Regions from separate parts of the Halomonas sp. GXIMD04776 genome, predicted to be linked through region 1. Evidence: predicted binding sites of a transcription regulator. Region 1 holds the regulator's gene; each other region holds the start of a gene.
The links. Region 1 encodes FNR, which switches genes on or off when oxygen is low (the NO sensors DNR and NnrR bind a similar motif). Its sites were predicted from a motif close to TTGATNTANATCAA; they were not measured.
Positions count from the first base shown of each region.

Region 2: the regulator FNR is predicted to act here: its motif matches at 2,463-2,476, upstream of petA (ubiquinol-cytochrome c reductase iron-sulfur subunit).
Region 3: the regulator FNR is predicted to act here: its motif matches at 2,462-2,475, upstream of ubiU (ubiquinone anaerobic biosynthesis protein UbiU).

Region 1 is NZ_JBNCAN010000003.1:197,139-203,095, reverse strand. It holds gene ACPF7Z_RS03245 (SirB2 family protein) at 71-475, shown strand; gene ACPF7Z_RS03240 (hypothetical protein) at 508-1,821, opposite strand; gene fnr (fumarate/nitrate reduction transcriptional regulator Fnr) at 1,964-2,731, opposite strand; gene ACPF7Z_RS03230 (carboxymuconolactone decarboxylase family protein) at 2,938-3,255, shown strand; gene narL (two-component system response regulator NarL) at 3,317-3,958, opposite strand; gene ACPF7Z_RS03220 (histidine kinase) at 3,955-5,727, opposite strand.
Region 2 is NZ_JBNCAN010000002.1:171,095-177,051, forward strand. It holds gene zapE (cell division protein ZapE) at 221-1,399, shown strand; gene rplM (50S ribosomal protein L13) at 1,564-1,992, shown strand; gene rpsI (30S ribosomal protein S9) at 2,006-2,395, shown strand; gene petA (ubiquinol-cytochrome c reductase iron-sulfur subunit) at 2,615-3,211, shown strand; gene ACPF7Z_RS02155 (cytochrome b) at 3,211-4,470, shown strand; gene ACPF7Z_RS02160 (cytochrome c1) at 4,470-5,243, shown strand; gene sspA (stringent starvation protein SspA) at 5,425-5,957, shown strand, end outside.
Region 3 is NZ_JBNCAN010000005.1:20,214-26,170, forward strand. It holds partial or broken gene ACPF7Z_RS04405 (ribonucleoside triphosphate reductase) at 1-275, opposite strand, end outside; gene ACPF7Z_RS04410 (U32 family peptidase) at 500-1,399, opposite strand; gene ubiU (ubiquinone anaerobic biosynthesis protein UbiU) at 1,411-2,406, opposite strand; gene ACPF7Z_RS04420 (glutathione S-transferase family protein) at 2,563-3,261, opposite strand; gene ACPF7Z_RS04425 (YgaP family membrane protein) at 3,324-3,533, opposite strand; gene trxC (thioredoxin TrxC) at 3,902-4,339, shown strand; gene ACPF7Z_RS04435 (class II glutamine amidotransferase) at 4,444-5,295, shown strand; gene ACPF7Z_RS04440 (hypothetical protein) at 5,471-5,593, shown strand; gene ACPF7Z_RS04445 (hypothetical protein) at 5,563-5,775, shown strand; gene ACPF7Z_RS04450 (transposase) at 5,829-5,957, shown strand, end outside.

The DNA of each region.
Region 1 (5,957 bases):
AGATAATAGCGATATGCTATAAGATCGGGATGTCGCGTCAAATTCATTATCAGTAAATCAGAGAGATTGCATGGCGAGTTATCTGCTGATCAAACAGCTTCATATGCTGGCAGCAGGCTTGAGCCTGGCGCTATTCGTGCTGCGCGCCTGGTGGTCGGTACGCCGGTCGCCGCAACTTGGCCAGCGTTGGGTGCGCATTCTTCCGCATGTGATCGACACCCTGTTGCTGACGGCGGGGGTCACGCTAATGATCCTGCTCGAGGCCTGGCCGACCCGGCAACCCTGGCTGGCGGCCAAGCTGGTGGGGCTGGTGGCCTATATCGGCGTCGGGACCATCGCCATCAAACGCGGTCGCACTCCGGCCATACGGGGAGTTGCGGCGCTGGTGGCTATCGTGATCTTTGCTTACATCGTGGGTGCCGCCATCACCCACGATCCGCTCTCCTGGTGGCGAATGATCGCAGTACAGTCATGATCCGGCCAAGTGACACTGCCGGATGAGGATTATCAAACGATCCGGGACAAGCGTCGCCGTGACGTGCCCCGCGGAGGATCAAATAACCCTGCCACCCGTCCCAGCAGCAGATGCCCCGGGGGCAGTAGCCGGAGGGCGTCGGGCTGAATCGTCACCAGACCATCCTCAACGAAGGGCGCCAAGGCGGTCAGTTCCGGTGCGAAATAATTGCGAAAGACGATGCGGTAGCGCTCTTCGATCGCGGTGACGTCAAGCCACTGCCAACAGAGCAAGCAATGGATGATGTCAAGCCGTAGCAGATCGTCGAAACGCAGGTCATGCCCGCGCCAGATCGGCGGCTGTCTCTGATCGAGATGCCTGTAATAGCGTGGTATCTGTTGGGCATTCTGGCTGTAACTATCGTTTATATGGCTGAGCGCACCCGGTCCCAGGCCGATCAGATCGCAAGCCGCATGAGAAGAGTACCCGTGTAAGTTGTAGCTTAGCGTGCCTTGGCGCCAAGCCTGCGCCAGGGCATCGTCGGTCAGGGCGAAATGGCCCAGGCCAAGATGCACATAGCCGGCGGCCGCGAGTGACAGGATGGCGTGCTGCAAACGCGCCGGAGTGAGCGCTGCGGCATTGGTCCGTGTGCCGGCGGGGCGAGGGTGACACAGATTGAGCTGGTCCGGTCGTAGCGCTATTAACGTGGCCAGGTTCGCATCGAAGCCAGCAAGCGTCTGCCCGGGAGGGGCAAGGATCATCGTCATGCTTATCGCATGGAAATACGCATCTCGCGCGGCGTCGACAAGAAGCGCGAGGGCTTCCTCGCTGGGCTGAACCTTTAGATTCAAATGAGTGAATCCCAGCTCGCCGAGCAGCGCTATGTGACCTTCGGAAGTGTCATTCGCGTCCACATCGATAGTGCAGGTGGGCTGGTCGTCCTGAGCCAGACGAAAACGTTGCGCCAATACGCCAAACAGCCTTTCCCACTGCGCGTACTTCATGCATGTCGACAAGCCGCCACTCACATGAATGTGCTCGACGAGACGATCACTATCGAAAAGTGCGGCTTGCAAACCGATTTCCCGTTCGAGATAGCCAAGATATTCATGAATACGGGCTTTGTGATGAACGCTCGTCTTGTGACAGGCATCCGGTCCATCCAGCTCATGGCAGTCTGATAGGTATAGGGAAACCGAGAGTGGCTTGGGGATGGGATCCTCGTTGCTGGCCTGAGCCGCCAGGCGATGGTCCCGGGGCGAGAAGCCTTCGCGTAATAGCGTCAGAGGGAAATAGGGAGCATGACACGGGGCGATGCTGGCGTATTTTTTCAGTAAGACACGATCGAGCGTCGAGTGAGCAACCATCTCGTATCCTTCGAGAAAGGATTTTTACGCTCACTATAGCCAGCGTCGACACGCCCTGTGTTGACTTGAGTCACGTCTAATCAAACATCGCTCAAGGGACAGAGGCCACCGGCGTTACGTAGACACGTCTTGAGTAGAGGTATCACGCATGACGTGAACGTGAAGCCGAGCCAACATCCGGGGCGGCACCATAGGCGAGCTCCGTCAAGGCAGGCTTGTCGACGATGTTGATTTCCTTGCCGGCAATGTTGAGAAGCTTCTGTTCCTCCAGACGGCGGAAGGTCCGGCTCATTGTTTCCGGCACCAGTCCGAGATAATTGCCTAGATCCAGACGCGACATCGGCAGGCGGAAGCGGCTGGCGGAGAGGCCTCGATTGGCAAAGCGCTCCGAAAAATTCAAGAGGATGGCTGCCAGGCGCTGTTCCGCGGAGCGCCGAGTCAGTAGCTGAGCGGTCCCCTGTTCGGTCACCAGCTCGCGACTCATGATGCGAACTAACTGCTGCTGCAGTCCGGGGGCCTTTTCTCCCAAGGCTTCAAGGGAGTGGAAGGGGATCTCGCAGACACTCGAGGTTTCCATGGCGATGGCGGCGTTGGGGTGCCGATCGGACGTGATGGCCTCAAGCCCGATTACCTCACCGGGAAGATGAAAACCGGTAATATGCTCATCGCCGTTGGCCAGCAAGCTCGAGGTCTTGATCGAGCCGGTACGCACTGCATAGATGGCAGTGAAGGGATGCCCTGCCTGGAACAGATAGTCGCCGCGAGAGATGGGTTTGCGACGTTGCACGATCTTCTCGAGCTTGATGACATCCGCATTGGAAAGCGAATCCGGCAGGCACAGTTCGCGCAGACGACAATCGCGACAGTTGTCTCGCGTCTCGTTGAGTGCGGCAACGCGGGGCAGGGACATTTTTTCCTCCTCACTGTGAGCCTTGCCTGAGTTATATGAGCGATTCTAACTAAAAGAGGGCAAGGTCTCGATGGTTGCAGGCACATAGTATAGGTTAAATTGACAGGTGCCCAAGAATGAAAGGATGAAAATCGGATGTTGGCGCAAGGTCATACCTAGATTATTGTCGGCAATCATGACGTTAACTTTATAAGGAGTATGTCTTTATGTCTCAGCAGAATCTACCTTCCGGCGCCGGCGAAGTCGCCGAGCAGTACCCCGAAGTATGGAGTGCCTATGCTGCCCTGGGAGAGGCCTGCGCCGAGTCTGGGCCACTGGATGAGCGCACACGTCGCCTGGTCAAGCTGGCGCTGGCCGTGGGGGCCCGATCCGAAGGGGCGGTGCATTCCCACGCGAGGCGCGCCCTGGAAGAATCCATCGATGCCGAGGAGCTCAAGCAAGTGGCGATGATGTCGATCCCCACCCTGGGCTTTCCGGCGGCCGTGGCGGCCCTGACCTGGATCGAGGATGTCACCGATTCTTGAAAGAAGTGGTTAAACTAAGCTGTTGAAACAAGTGCTTCGATAGCCATGGCGAGAACAGGAATCATACCGCGCCATGATTGACCGCCCAGACGGCAGCTTCTACTCGGGAGCGCAAATTCAGCTTCTTGAGTAGATGCTTGACGTGTACCTTGACGGTGCCTTCGGTGATGGCCAATTGTCGTGCGATCATCTTGTTGCTGCGTCCCTTCGCAAGCGCACGCAGAATGTCCCGTTCCCGAGAGGTCAGGGTCGTCAGGACATCGACGGAGGCGGTTCGCCTGCCACCGATGGCGTCAGCAAGGATGGTCGCCAGCTGCGGGCTGACAACCATAATGCCTTTGGCCGCCTGCTGGATATGCACCAGCAGATCTTCGGGCTCCATGTCCTTGAGCAGATAGCCATCGGCCCCGGCGCGAAGTGCCGCCACGATATCCTCGTTGGCATCGGATACGGTCAGCATGACGATGCGCGTATCGATATCGGCACCGCGTATCTGTCCTAGGGCTTCCAGACCATCCACCTGCGCCATGTGCAGATCCATCAGGATCAGATCCAGGTCGAGCTCTGCCGCCATGCGCACGGCGTCAGCGCCATTGGACGCTTCCCCGGCTACCAGCATGTTGTCATCCATGTCGATCAGCTGGCGAACACCGCGGCGAAACAGCGGATGGTCGTCGACGATCAGGATACGGGGGCTAGTCATCGGTTATCTCCGGATAGCGGGCTCGAGTCATTCTCGTTAGCCAACCGAGGCATGAAGTGCAGTGCGACGAGTGTTCCTCCTTCGGGATGGCGCTGCATAGTGAGACGCCCACCAAGCGCTGCGGCACGCTCACGCATGATGATGGTACCGTAATGGTTCAGTCGCTCCCATTGATCCGGTAATCCGATGCCATCGTCGCGTAGACTCAGTTCTACGCCACCCTCTGCATCGTTACAAAGATGAATATCACAACGATGCGCCTTGGCGTGGTGGATCACGTTGGCCAGCGCTTCCCGCACAAGATGCAGGATATGCACTTCTTCATTAGGGGTAAGCGGAGACTGCTCAAGGGCTTGGTCGAAGGAGTGGTGGAGGGCATCGTTGAGCCGTATCTCGAGTCCACCGCGTCGTGAAAATTCCTGGGTCGTTTCATGCAGCGCTGTTTCGAGCCCCGCGGCGTTCATCTGCAGTCGGAAGGTGTTGAGCAGCTCCCGCAACTGGCGGTAGGCCGCATTGAGGCCTTCGCGTAGCTCATCGATGACGGCCTGCTGATCCGTCTGGGGTTTTTGCTGGCGAATCTGCATCTGCAGTCGGGCCACCTGAATCTTCAGATAGGACAGCGACTGGGCGAGAGAGTCGTGAAGCTCTCGGGCGATGACCGCCCGTTCATCCATCAGGGCCAGCCTGCGTTGCTCATCGGACTTTTTGGCAAGGGATAGAGCCGCGGCAATCAGGTCGGCGACGGTTTCGATCAGTTCTTGTTGCCAATGCTGTGGCCCGTGATCCTGCGGATAGCGCAGCAGAAGCATGCCGTAATGCTGTCCGGCTTTTTCGACGGCAATGGCCCGAGCGTCGGCGGGGGCGCTATCGTTGCCCAGGTACAGGGTGATCGAGTCGACGCCGGTGACCCGCTCGAGCTGATCGAGTACCTCTCGATAGCGCTCATGGCCCGTAGAGAAACCGCTGAACTGGCGCGCCGCCTGATAGAGCAGGCTCAGTGCATCGTTGCTGCGTTGAAGCTCGGCAGTCTTGAGCGTAACCCGCTGTTCCAGCTGAGCATACATCTGCGAAAGACTCTCGTTCATCTGGTTGATGGTGCGCGAGATCAGGCCGAGTTCATTGTCGTTGCGGTAGTGGGTGCGGTGATCAAAATTCCCTTGGCGTGCCTGATTGACCACAGTGAACAACTCTCGCAGCGGGGGCATGATATTGGCTAACTGGTACATTGCGAAAAAGGCCAATACCAAGGTCAGGAAAAGCGCAATCCCCTGTACCAGGCGAAGCATCTCGATGCGCGATTCCGCTCTTTCTTGCAGTTGGCTGACGAATGCATCCATTTCGTCGACGAAGCGTGCAACCCGCTCGGATAACGCCTGCTCCTTTTCAACATCCGGCATCAGCATGGCGGGGCGCAGTATCTCCTGCCATTGGCGAATCACCTCGTTATAGCGAATCGTCAGGGGATGCTGTGATCCACCCGGAACAAACGAGACGATCGAGTCTTCTCGCAGAGTTTCGTCAAGGCGGGTGACGCGTTGCTCGATAAGATCATCTGCCCCCAGCGACTGGTCCAGAGTGCTGTAAAGGCGATAGGCCTGCATGCGTATCGAGCCGGCCTGATTGATCGCCGCGGCGTCGCCGCTGGCCGTTTCGGCAATGACGATCGAGCCCAACATGCTGGTAAGGGCAAGGACGACGATGCCGGCCATGATCAGCCCTGCGCGAAAGAACAGGGATTGGCCAAAGGTGTAAGGCATGAGGGGGTCCATGGGCCACTACCTCTTTTGAGTCGTTATGTCGTTCTTGCCCATAACAAGTCATCTAAAATTCCTATTAATCCATTCGATACAAATACTTGAAATATATTTTTGGAATACCTCTTAAGTGGTATTCCGATCTATTCGGCTACTTTCCAGTCAATCGTTCCTTGATTCAGGTCAATAGGTCTCAAGACTCCCTGTAGCAATGTGCCTCTAGTCGGCTCTTATCCGATTCCAAG
Region 2 (5,957 bases), on a different contig from region 1:
GGCGCCTTGTGCTTGAAACGCTCGTCGATTTCTTCAGCGCTTCCTTTATTTTCTGTTTTACGCCAACTCAAGAACCGTCGGCCCAGGCGCCAGCGTATTATACGGGGTAAGACGCAAGGAGGGTCAATGCGTCCGGGACAACGCTTCTCCTGCTTACACAGGCCTCTTCGGGCAGCGTATAATTCTGCTTCCACTCAATTCCAGGATTAAAGCAGGGTTCATGCGCGCGACAATGACCTCTTCCGAGGCGGCATCTTCTCGTCCTCCCATGGCACGCTATCGTGATGATCTCGAACGTGATGGCTTCGAATACGACCCTGCCCAGGAAAAAGCCGTCCAGCACCTGCAGCGTCTATACGATGAGTTGCTGGCGACACCGCGCCAGACCCTGGTGGCAAGCACCGCTGACAAGGGGGTGAAGTCACGGGTCAAGGGTTTCTTGGGCAGGCGTCGTTCATCACCGGCAACGCCAGCGTTGCCCGAGGTCAAGGGGTTGTATTTCTGGGGTGGCGTAGGCCGGGGCAAGACCTACCTGGTCGATACCTTCTACGATGCCTTGCCTTTCCCGGACAAGATGCGAACGCACTTTCACCGTTTCATGCAGCGGGTGCATAACGAACTCGGCCACTACAAAGGGCAAAAGAACCCTCTCGATCTGATTGCCGGCAAGTTCGCCCGAGAGGCGCGGGTGATCTGTTTCGATGAGTTCTTCGTCAAGGACATTACCGATGCCATGATCCTGGCTAATCTGCTCGAGGCGCTGTTCGCCAATGGCGTCGTGCTGGTGACGACGTCCAACATCGTGCCGGACGATCTTTATCGGGACGGCTTGCAGCGTTCGCGCTTCTTGCCGGCGATCGAACTTCTCAAACGGCATTGCAACGTGGTCAATGTGGATTCGGGTATCGATTACCGCCTGCGGGCGCTCGAACGTGTCGAGCTGTTCCATGTGCCTTTGAGTGCCGAAGCCACCCGTCTGCTTGAGCAGAGTTTCCGTGCCATCGCCGGTGCAGAAGGAGAGAGAGAAACGGCGATCGAAATCAATCATCGCCTGTTGACTGCTCGTCGCGAACATGAGGACGTCGTCTGGTTCGACTTTGCCATGTTGTGCGATGGCCCGCGCAGCCAGAACGACTACATCGAACTCGCGCGCGACTTTCATACCGTGCTGGTCTCGGATGTGCCACGCATGGGGCCCTCAAGCGAAGACCAGGCCAGGCGTTTCATCAGCATGGTCGATGAGTTTTACGATCGTGGCGTCAAGCTGCTGATGTCCGCTGCAGCACCCATCGAACAGTTGTACCACGGTGACAAATTAGCCTTTGAATTCGAGCGTACTCTATCCAGGCTTCAGGAGATGCAGTCGCGGGAGTATTTGGCGCTCCCGCACCAGCCTTGATCCAGGTCCAAAGCGTCAATACTTCTTAACCTCGGCGCTGACGTCATGTATAATGCGCCCTCGCTCGACAGTTGCCATTTTCAAGACGGTGGCAACCAAGAAAAATAGGGATGGTCCGTTGTCGCAAGGCACGAGACCCAATGAATCAATTGGTGATTGAATCCATGAAGACGTTCACTGCTAAGCCGCAGTCCGTCCAGCGTGACTGGTACGTCGTCGATGCTGCGGACAAGACGCTCGGTCGTCTGGCTACCGAAATCGCTCGCCGCCTGCGCGGCAAGCACAAGCCGGAATACACTCCCCACGTCGATACCGGCGATTACATTGTCGTGATCAATGCCGAAAAGGTTCGTGTGACCGGCAACAAGGCCCAGGCCAAGACCTATTATCGTCATACTGGTTATCCGGGCGGCCTGCGCTCGATGTCCTTCGAGAAGATGATCGGGCATGCGCCGGAGCGCGTCATCGAGTTTGCCGTCAAGGGCATGCTGCCTAAGGGGCCGCTGGGCCGCGCCATGTATACCAAGCTCAAGGTCTACGCAGGCACTCAGCATCCTCATGCCGCTCAGCAGCCTCAAGAACTGAACCTTTAAGGGATATTACGCCATGTCACAGCAGTACTACGGTACCGGGCGCCGCAAAACTTCCACGGCCCGTGTGTTCCTCAAGCCGGGCACCGGCAAGATCACCGTCAACAATCGCGAAGTGGCCGACTACTTTGGTCGTGTCACCGCTCAAATGGTGGTACGTCAGCCGATGGAACTGACCCAGACCGGGGAGCAGTTCGATGCCTACATTACCGTGTGTGGTGGTGGTGGTTCAGCGCAGGCCGGCGCCATTCGTCACGGTATCACTCGCGCGCTGATCAATTACAACGAGGAGTTCCGCAAGCCTCTGCGTGAAGCCGGGTATGTAACCCGGGATGCACGTGAGGTCGAACGTAAGAAGGTCGGGCTGCGTAAAGCGCGCCGGCGTCCTCAGTTCTCCAAGCGCTAACGGCGTTTACACAGGTGCGACAAAAACGCTCAACCGCAAAAGGTTGAGCGTTTTTTTATGCCTTTCATTGATTTAGCGCAAGCGACGGTGTCAGGTTGAGCAGTGCTAGCTTGTGTTGAAGAGAGCCTTTTCTTAACATGGCGGCATTTCATACTAATACGCCGCGAGGTTTCTTTTTTCGTGGTGAGTGGCAGGTGTGTTGATGGGAGAAACCATAAGATGGCAGATAGCGGCGTAAACAAGGGGAGACGCCGTTTCCTCGTCGGCGCGACCGCAGTGGTGGGAGCGGTCGGTGCAGTCGGGGTAGCGGTTCCCTTTTTGGCGTCTTGGCAGCCCAGTGCCAAGGCAAGAGCGGCAGGTGCCCCGGTCGAGGCCGATGTGTCCAAGCTGGAACCCGGCCAGCAGATGACCGTCGAGTGGCGCGGCAAACCGGTGTGGTTGGCACGCCGCGATGACGCCGCTATCGAACGCATCAAGGAAATCAATCCTTCGCAGCTCCGCGATCCCGAGTCCCAGGCACCGCAGCAACCCGATTACGTGGATCCGGTACTGCGTTCGATCAAACCTGAATACATCGTGCTGATCGGTATTTGTACGCATCTTGGCTGCGTGCCCTCCTATCGTCCCGAGCCTGGGGCCGCGGATCTCGGCGGCGACTGGCCTGGTGGTTACTTCTGTCCGTGCCATGGCTCGCGTTTCGATCTGGCTGGGCGGGTGTTCACCGGTGTGCCGGCGCCCTTGAATCTTCTGGTGCCGCCCTATCGTTTTGAGACCGACACGACCATCGTGGTCGGTGAAGATCAGGAGGCGAGCTGATGGCTAATCCGAACAAGGCCAAGGCCGATAGCGGTTTCATGCGCTGGGTGGATGATCGTTTTCCGGCCACTCAGATGTGGAAAGAGCATCTCGCCGAGTATTATGCGCCCAAGAACTTCAATTTCTGGTATTTCTTCGGTTCCCTAGCGATGCTGGTGCTGGTCAATCAGATCCTCACCGGTGTGTGGCTGACCATGAGCTACAACCCGACTGCCGAGGGGGCTTTTGCCTCCATTGAGTACATCATGCGTGATGTGGAATACGGCTGGCTCATACGCTATTTGCACTCCACTGGGGCCACGGCCTTCTTCGTGGTGGTCTATCTGCACATGTTCCGCGGCATGATGTATGGCTCCTACAAGGCACCTCGGGAATTGATATGGGTGTTCGGCATGTGCATCTACCTTGCACTGATGGCCGAAGCCTTCATGGGCTATCTGCTGCCCTGGGGTCAGATGTCCTATTGGGGCGCCCAGGTGATCATCTCGCTGTTCTCGGCGATCCCGGTGATCGGTGACGATCTGACTCAGTGGATTCGCGGCGACTACCTGATTTCCGGTATTACGCTGAACCGCTTCTTTGCCCTGCATGTGGTGGCATTGCCGATCGTCATCTTGGGACTGGTGGTCCTTCACATCATTGCCTTGCACGAGGTAGGGTCCAATAACCCCGACGGTATCGAGATCAAGGACAAGAAGGATGAGACCGGCAAGCCCCTCGATGGCATCCCGTTCCATCCTTATTACACCGTCAAGGATATCGTTGGCGTTGCCGTTTTCCTGTTCGTGTTCGCTGCGGTGATCTTCTACTTCCCGGAAGGGGGTGGATATTTGCTGGAGAAACCCAATTTCCAGCCTTCTGATCCGCTCGTGACACCCGCGCATATCGCGCCGGTCTGGTACTTCACGCCGTTCTACGCCATTTTGCGCGCCATCACCTTCTCGCTGTTCGGCCTCGACTCGAAGTTCTGGGGGGTGATCATGATGGGCGCGTCCATTGCCATTCTGTTCGTGCTGCCCTGGCTCGATCGCAGCCCGGTTCGTTCGATGCGTTACAAGGGCTGGATTTCTCGCATCATGCTGGGGCTGTTCGTGATCAGTTTCATCATACTGGGGTATCTGGGCACACAAGCGGTGTCTCCCGGGCGCACGTTGCTCGCCCAGGTCTGCACGGTCGTCTACTTCGCCTACTTCGTGCTGATGCCGATCTATACCCGGTTCGAGAAAACCAAACCGCTACCGGAAAGGGTGACTGGCTAATGAAAAAGCAACTATGTGCACTGCTCTTCGCGCTGGTACCCCTTACCGTGCTGGGGGCCGGTGAAGAAAATGTCCATCTCGACGAGATGAATCCTGACCTGCATGACAAGGCGTCATTGCAAAACGGCATGAAGCTCTTCACCAACTACTGCATGGGCTGCCATTCTCTCGAGTACCAGCGCTACAGCCGGGCGGCAGAGGATCTGGACATTCCCCAGGAACTGGTCGAGGAGAATCTCATTTTCGATGAGGATCTGGCCTTCAACGACCAGATGCGCGTCGCCATGGACGGAAACGATGCGGAAGGCTGGTTCGGTGCCGCGCCGCCCGACCTGAGCCTCACCGCGCGTCTGCGTGGCACGGATTGGATCTATACCTACCTGCGTAGCTTCTACAAGGATCCTGAGCGTCCTTGGGGCGTCAACAACACGGTATTCCCTTTGGTGGGTATGCCCAATGTGCTGGAGCCCTTGCAGGGTACTCAGGAAATGGTCTGTGCGCAGACTGAAAAGGCGACGGCACCGGATGCCGAGCTCGATCCGCTGTCGGGACTCTATAAATCCTGTCACGTGTTGCAGGTAACCGAGCCCGGCGAGATGGAGCCAGCGGAGTTCGATCAGGCCATGTGGGACCTGACCAACTTCCTGGCCTATGTCGGTGAGCCGTCAAAGCTGCAGGCTCAGTCACTCGGGCCCAAGGTGCTGATCTTCATCTTCATCTTCGGCGTGATCGCGTACTTCCTCAAGCGTGAATACTGGCGCGATATTCACTAGAAAATTGTGTCAGGGAGGGTAAAAGGGCGCATGGCTCATCCGTCATGCGCTCTTTTTGTATCGGATGTCGGTGTGGATCAACCTTGCTGAACCGAAGCCTGTCGATTTCGACTGTGTACGACACGCGGTTCGGGCTGACGTGTTATCATTCTGGCTTTGAATTCAAGCGAGGAAGTGTTTCATGGGTGTAGTGGCTAAACGGTCATCGATGACCTTCTATTCCGGTAGTCACGACCATTACAGCCATCGCGTGAGAATCGTGCTGGCGGAAAAAGGGGTCGCGGTGGATATCGTCGATGTCGATGAGGATAACCGGCCCGCCGAACTGGCGGATCTCAATCCGTACAACAGCGTCCCCACCTTGCTGGATCGTGATCTGGTGCTTTATGAGTCCAAAGTGATGATGGAGTACCTGGACGAGCGCTTTCCTCATCCGCCCTTGCTGCCCGTTTATCCCGTCGCTCGGGCCCAGAGTCGCTTATGGATGCACCGTATCGAGCGAGAGTGGTGCCCATTGGTGGAAGAGGTTCTCCACTCAGGCAAGAAGGATGCGGAGCGAGCCCGCAAAGAATTGCGCGAAAGCCTGATAGGGATCACCCCGATCTTCGACGATATGGACTTCTTCATGAGCGAAGATTTCTCGCTGGTCGATTGTTGCATTGCACCGATCCTCTGGCGTTTACCCATTCTGGGCATCGAGCTACCCGAGAAGCA
Region 3 (5,957 bases), on a different contig from region 1:
TTGAAGCCTTCATTCAGCAGGGTGCGCAGCGACCAGCCGGCGCAATAGCCCGCCAGCATGTCCAGATCATGAATGTGCATATCGCCTTCCCGGTGCGCCTCACCGACGGCCTGGGGATACACCTCGTCCAGCCAGTAGTTGGCGATCAGCTTGCCGGAGACGTTGAGAATCAGCCCACCCAGGGAGTAGCCCTGGTTGGCGTTGGCGTGTACTCGCCAGTCAGCGCGATTCAGGTACTCATTGACGGTTGAGGCAACGTCCAGGTGCCGCGGCATGTCGGCTTCGGTAACGAGTGTGTTCACTGGTTCCCCTATATGTGCTATCGAAAAGGTTATAAAGCACTACATGTTGTGCATGAAGCCTAAAAGGTTTGTCGCCGGGAAAGATTGACTCGAGTCAATAAAATGATTGGTTGCGACAAAACGAAGACGCCCATCGGAGAACGATGGGCGCAGTGGGGGCGTTGGTAGGAAGTGGCGAGTAAGGGGGCGAGATATCCTTAGCCCGAAGCGGTTTGTGTGTTTGCCATGCCGGGCCGACCATGCCAGTAGCCGTCGCAGATCTCGGCCTCGACCAGCGCCAGCGGATCGGCGGGGGGCAGTTCGCCGCGCCGGGCCTGGTCGAAGGCGTGAACGACCTCCGCCATGCCGGTGGCGCGGGGGCTCAGACGCGCCACGCCGACGCTCATCGACTGCATGTCGGGAATCTCGCGGCGCAGGTCCTGGCAGGCGCCGGACATCGTCTGGATGCCGTTCAAGGTAAACACGCCCTCGGCCTCCTGGGAGCGCAGGGCGAGCCCCTCGGGATAGTGCTGGCAGACGAACTGGCAGCGGTCCTTGGGATGCTGGTGGCGCCGGGCGGTGAAACAGCGCGCCGACCAGGCCAGGGGCAGGTGGCCGTAGGCGAACACCTCGCAGGGCTGATCGAGTCCTTCCCGGGCGCATTCGTCGAGCAGGGTGGCGAGGTCGTCCCGGGGCATTTCCACCGGGGCGCACCAGCGCTGCAGGCCGGCCTTGGCCAGTACGCCGATGGCCGCCGGGTTGTAGAGGTTCAGCGACGCGCTAGCGGTGAAAGGCAGGTTCGCGGCGATCAGTAACTGCAGGGCGCTCTGATCGTTGGCTTCCACCAGGAACTCGCCGTTGGCGCACAGCTTGCGCAGGCCGCGCAGGTCGGCCTCGGATTCGATGAGCGTCTGGGAGGAGAGCACCACCTGCTTGCCGCTCTGCTCGAGTTCGCGACCGATGCCCAGCCAGTCGTCGAGCTTCATGTCGCGGCGGCGGGAGCAGACCGTCTCGCCGAGATGAACGATCTCCACCGGCCAGTCGGCGGCGTCACGATAGAAAGCGGCATAGTGGTCGCGGGTCCAGTAGAACAGCACGGGGCCGAGGGAGAGTTGCATCCTTGTGCTCCTTATTTCCAGCGGCGTTCGTAGGCGCCCAGGGTGGTGGTGGCGCCCTCGGAGAGTTCGCCGAGATCGACCTGCCAGGCGGGATCGGGCTGGAAGCGCTCGGGATTGGCGTCGAGCCGATCAAGTGCTTGGCGCCAGATGCCCGCCACCTTGGAGACGTAGGCCGGACTGCGCTGGCGCCCCTCGATCTTCACCGCGCTGATGCCGAGCTCCTTCAATTCCGGCAGCAGGTCCAGCGTATTGAGGCTGGTGGGCTCCTCGATGGCGTGATAGGTCTCGCCGTCCACCTCGAAGCGGCCCTTGCACAGGGTCGGGTAGCCGGCTCGCTCGCCTTCGCCGTAGCGGTCGATCAGCACGCCCCCCAGGCGCGATTCCAGCCCGCGAGGCGTTTCCTCCCAGCGCACGTGGGCGGCGGGGGAGCAGACGCCCCGGGTATTGGGCGACTCGCCGGTCAGGTAGGACGATAGATAGCAGCGCCCCTCGGCCATGATGCACAGGCTACCGAAGGCGAAGACCTCAAGCTCCACCGGGCTCTTCTTGGCCACGTCGCGTACCTGGGTCATGGACAGCACCCGGGGCAACACGGCGCGCTTGATGCCGAAGTGCTCGTGGTAGAAGCGCAGCGCCTCGTAGCTGGTGGCGGAGCCCTGTACCGAGAGGTGGCGGGATAGATCCGGGTGTCGCCGGGCGGCGTAATCGAGCAGGCCCAGATCGGCCATTATCAAGGCATCGACGCCAAGATCCGCCGCCTGATCCACGGCCTTCGTCCACTGGGACCAGCCGGCGGGCTGGGGGTAGGTGTTGATGGCGCAGAACACCCGCTTGCCCCGGGAATGGGCATAGGCAATCCCTTCCCGGGCGCGCTTCTCGGTGAAGTTGAGGCCGGCGAACTGGCGGGCGTTGGTGGCGTTCTGGAAACCGAAGTAGACCGCATCGGCGCCATCGTCCACGGCGCGTTTCAGCGCGGGCAGGTTGCCCGCCGGGCACACGAGTTCCATGACTCTCTCCTGACTGAAAATCCATCCATGCTAATCGAGGCAAGATGTATCTGTTTTGATTCAAATCATTCTTGGCGTGATTGGTGCTAGCGGCTGTGTCAAGAGCTCGCTGCGAGGCAGGGTAACTAAGGGAGGGAGTTGGAGCGCCGTGTCGCCTTACTCCCCATAGCACAGCGCCTTCATTCGCTGTGTGTAGTCGACCAGGTTGCTTAGGCGGCGGCCATGAGTCTGCAAGGGATTTTCGTGGGGCTGGTCGAGAATGTTGGCCAGAAAGGCGTGCAGGCTCATGTCCAGGCTGTGTAGTGTCTCGCCGAGGAAGAACGGTTTGTCTCCCAGCAGGCTTGACAGGGCATCTAGCACCGGCGTGCCTTGCGCATAGGCGGTGGCCGGGTCGTTGGGCGACAGGCCGCGCCGGCGCATGCGACGCAGCAGCGTGCGACGTATCGCGAACAGTCCCGGGCCACGCAGGGCGCGCGGTAGATAGGGCGTCAGGTCCGGCTTGAAGACGCGCCAGCCGGCGGGGTCCCCCCAGCGCATGTAGGTGATCTGCCAGTAGAGGCGCTCTTCCACCAGCTCCCGCACGAAGAAGGCCATCGCCCTCTGGGCCTCGTCGAGATCGGCGTCCAGGTGCGTTGGCTGGCGAGCCTCGAAATGTTCGATGATGGCCTGGGAATCGGTCACGGTCTGCGCGCCGTCGACGACGAAGGGAATCTGTCCCGAGGGCGAGCGGCGTGGTCCGCTCGGCACCGAACGAAAGGGAATTTTTCGATAGCGCAGATAGGTTTCCGCCTTCATGCAAAAGGGGCTGGCGTTGGGCAGCCCCCAGAAGGGGCGGAACTGATGCAGCTCGATCATGGAAGCTCCCGAGGAGAGTGCCTGCCGACGGTTAGAGGCCATGCGTCGGCAGACGTTCGAGGCTAGTGGCTTGGCTTGTCGAGAGGCTTGCGCTTGCAGGTATTGATGCCCAGCAGCCGATAGGCGGGGCAGAATCGAAACAGCCCGGTGATCAAGGGTACGATGCCAATCCAGCCCCACCAGCCGATGACGCTCGTCAATGTCAATGCGATCAGGATCAGTCCGGCGGCGATGCGTATTCCGCGCTCGACGTTGCCGACATTAGGTTTCATATGAAATCTCCTTCGAGTGATTGGTCACGAGCCTTGGCCATGACCGCAACGTTACCGATCGAGCACCGAAGGAATCGGTGTTCTTGACACATAGAGTATATACAATATATAAAAAAATAAAGTGTATTGTTCATTCATGATGCTGGGGCGTGACACTTTCCCACCATCAGTCCTCGAGGGAGGGGTGCCGCCATGTTGATCTGTCCGGGAGTCGCCCTTGCGGCCATGCAGCAGTTCTTCATAAACAAGGGGCTGGTCGGTATCGGCCTGATCGACAAGTTTCGCGCGATCTATTGGCTGTTGACCCACTCATGCCCTGTCTCTATACCAACAATCAATCACGGAATATAACGCCTCGGGAGAGTGATATGAGCGATGCCATTCAACTGGCCTGTCCCCATTGCCTCAGCATAAACCGCGTCCAGACGAGCAGACTGGGCGAGGGCGCCAGATGCGGCAAGTGCAAGCAGGCATTATTCACCGGTGAACCCATCGAGCTGAATGACACCAACTTCGATGCGATGGTGAATCGCAGCGATCTGCCGATCGTAGTGGATTTCTGGGCGGGTTGGTGCGGGCCCTGCAAGATGATGGCCCCGATCTTCGCCCAGGTGACCCGAGAACTCGAACCGCGGCTACGTTTCGCCAAGCTGGACACCGAGGCCGAGCAAGGCATCGCCGGGCGCTTCGGTATTCGCAGCATTCCTACCTTGGTAGTCTTTCGTCGCGGTCAGGAGGTCGCTCGTCAGGCAGGCGTGATGCAGGCTTCTCAGCTCACCCAGTGGCTTCGACCTCATCTGCTGTAGAGCTTGTCGAAAAAGTGATAGAGAGGCTGTGCGGTTCCTGCGCTCCGTGCGCCTTGTGCTTGAGCTGCTCGGCGATTTCTTCAGCGCTTCCATAGGAGAGTGTCATGTGTGAACTCTTCGCGATGTCGAGTGGCTCGCCGACAAACGTGCATTATTCGCTCGAGGAGTTTTCCCGCCGAGGCGGGCTCGCCGGTCCGCACAAGGACGGCTGGGGAATCGCCTATTATCTGGATGGCGACGTGCGTCTCGTCAAAGAGGCCGAGCCGGCCAGCGACAGTGCCTGCATTCGCTTCCTTCAGGAACGTCCGTTTTCGAGCGAGCTGGTCGTCAGCCACATTCGTAGGGCAACGCAGGGCGTTCGCAAAGTCCGTAACTGTCAACCGTTCACTCGGGAGTTGGGTGGGGCGATGCATGTGTTCGCCCACAATGGTGACCTTGATTGGGTCCGATTGACCGCGCATTTGCCGCTCGGCTCGTATCATCCCGTCGGTGAAACCGATTCCGAATATGCGTTCTGTGCACTGCTCGAGCGCCTGCGTGCGCTTTGGCTCGCGACCGACGGTGTACCGGCGCTTGAAGACCGGCTCGTCATCGTATCGAACTTTGCTGCGGAAATTCGTGAGTTCGGACCGGCAAACTTCCTCTATGCCGATGGCGATGCCTTATTCGCGCATGGCCACAAGCGCACGCAAGGGCAGGCCGGCATCCGGCCGCCGGGCCTGCATGTGCTTCACAGGCGCTGTGCGCCCTCGGAAGCGGTGTTAGAGACACCGGGTCTAACGATCGAGTCTCCAGACGCTTCGCAGCACGTCGCCTTATTCGCCAGTATTCCGCTGACGTCGGATCCCGGTTGGCAAGCGCTCGACGAAGGCGAATTGCTCGCCGTGAGGCATGGCAGAGTCGTGGCGCGAATGTCCGCCGAAGCGGCGATTTTAAGTCCAGGCACGCTGCGTTGAGAATGGCAAGAAACGTTTGTTTTCTTTACACAACAAGCCAAACAGAGGGCCCTGTTAAGGTGTTAGACGACTAACCCGAATACTGCACCAGATATGAAAAAACGGCTGAAAATCGGTTATGATTCAATGCCTTACACCTGATCCAACCGACTTAGTTGTCATGATAAAATGTACCATGCCCTTCGCTTCCTTTCCACGCTGTAAAGGCCGTCAGATCGTCGCCAGTTTCGCCGGCAGCGATATCACTCCGATGGCGGCATTCTACTTCTGCGTCAACTCGACCGGGGGGTGGGCCTGACACGTGCCGTGGCCCACCGGCTGAGCGATGAACGCGATCCTAAGCGCTGCGTGCATCGCACGGAGATCCTGGTTCGCCAACGGATCCTTGGCCTGGTCCTGGGTTACAAAATCTCAACTATCATTACGAGCTACGCCACGACATCGTACTGCCGATCGCCGTCGACACGAATGACGCGCTAGCCAGTCAATCCAGCCTGTGTCGCTTCGAGCAGGAGGCCGGTCAGGACTAGGCAGTGACGATACACGAAGAGATGGTCGAGCAGTTCATCCGCTCGTTTCGTAAGTTGCCCAGGAAGCCGCTTTATCTTGACTTCGACGCCACCGATGACCGAGTGCACGGCCAGCAGTTCGGACACCACTTC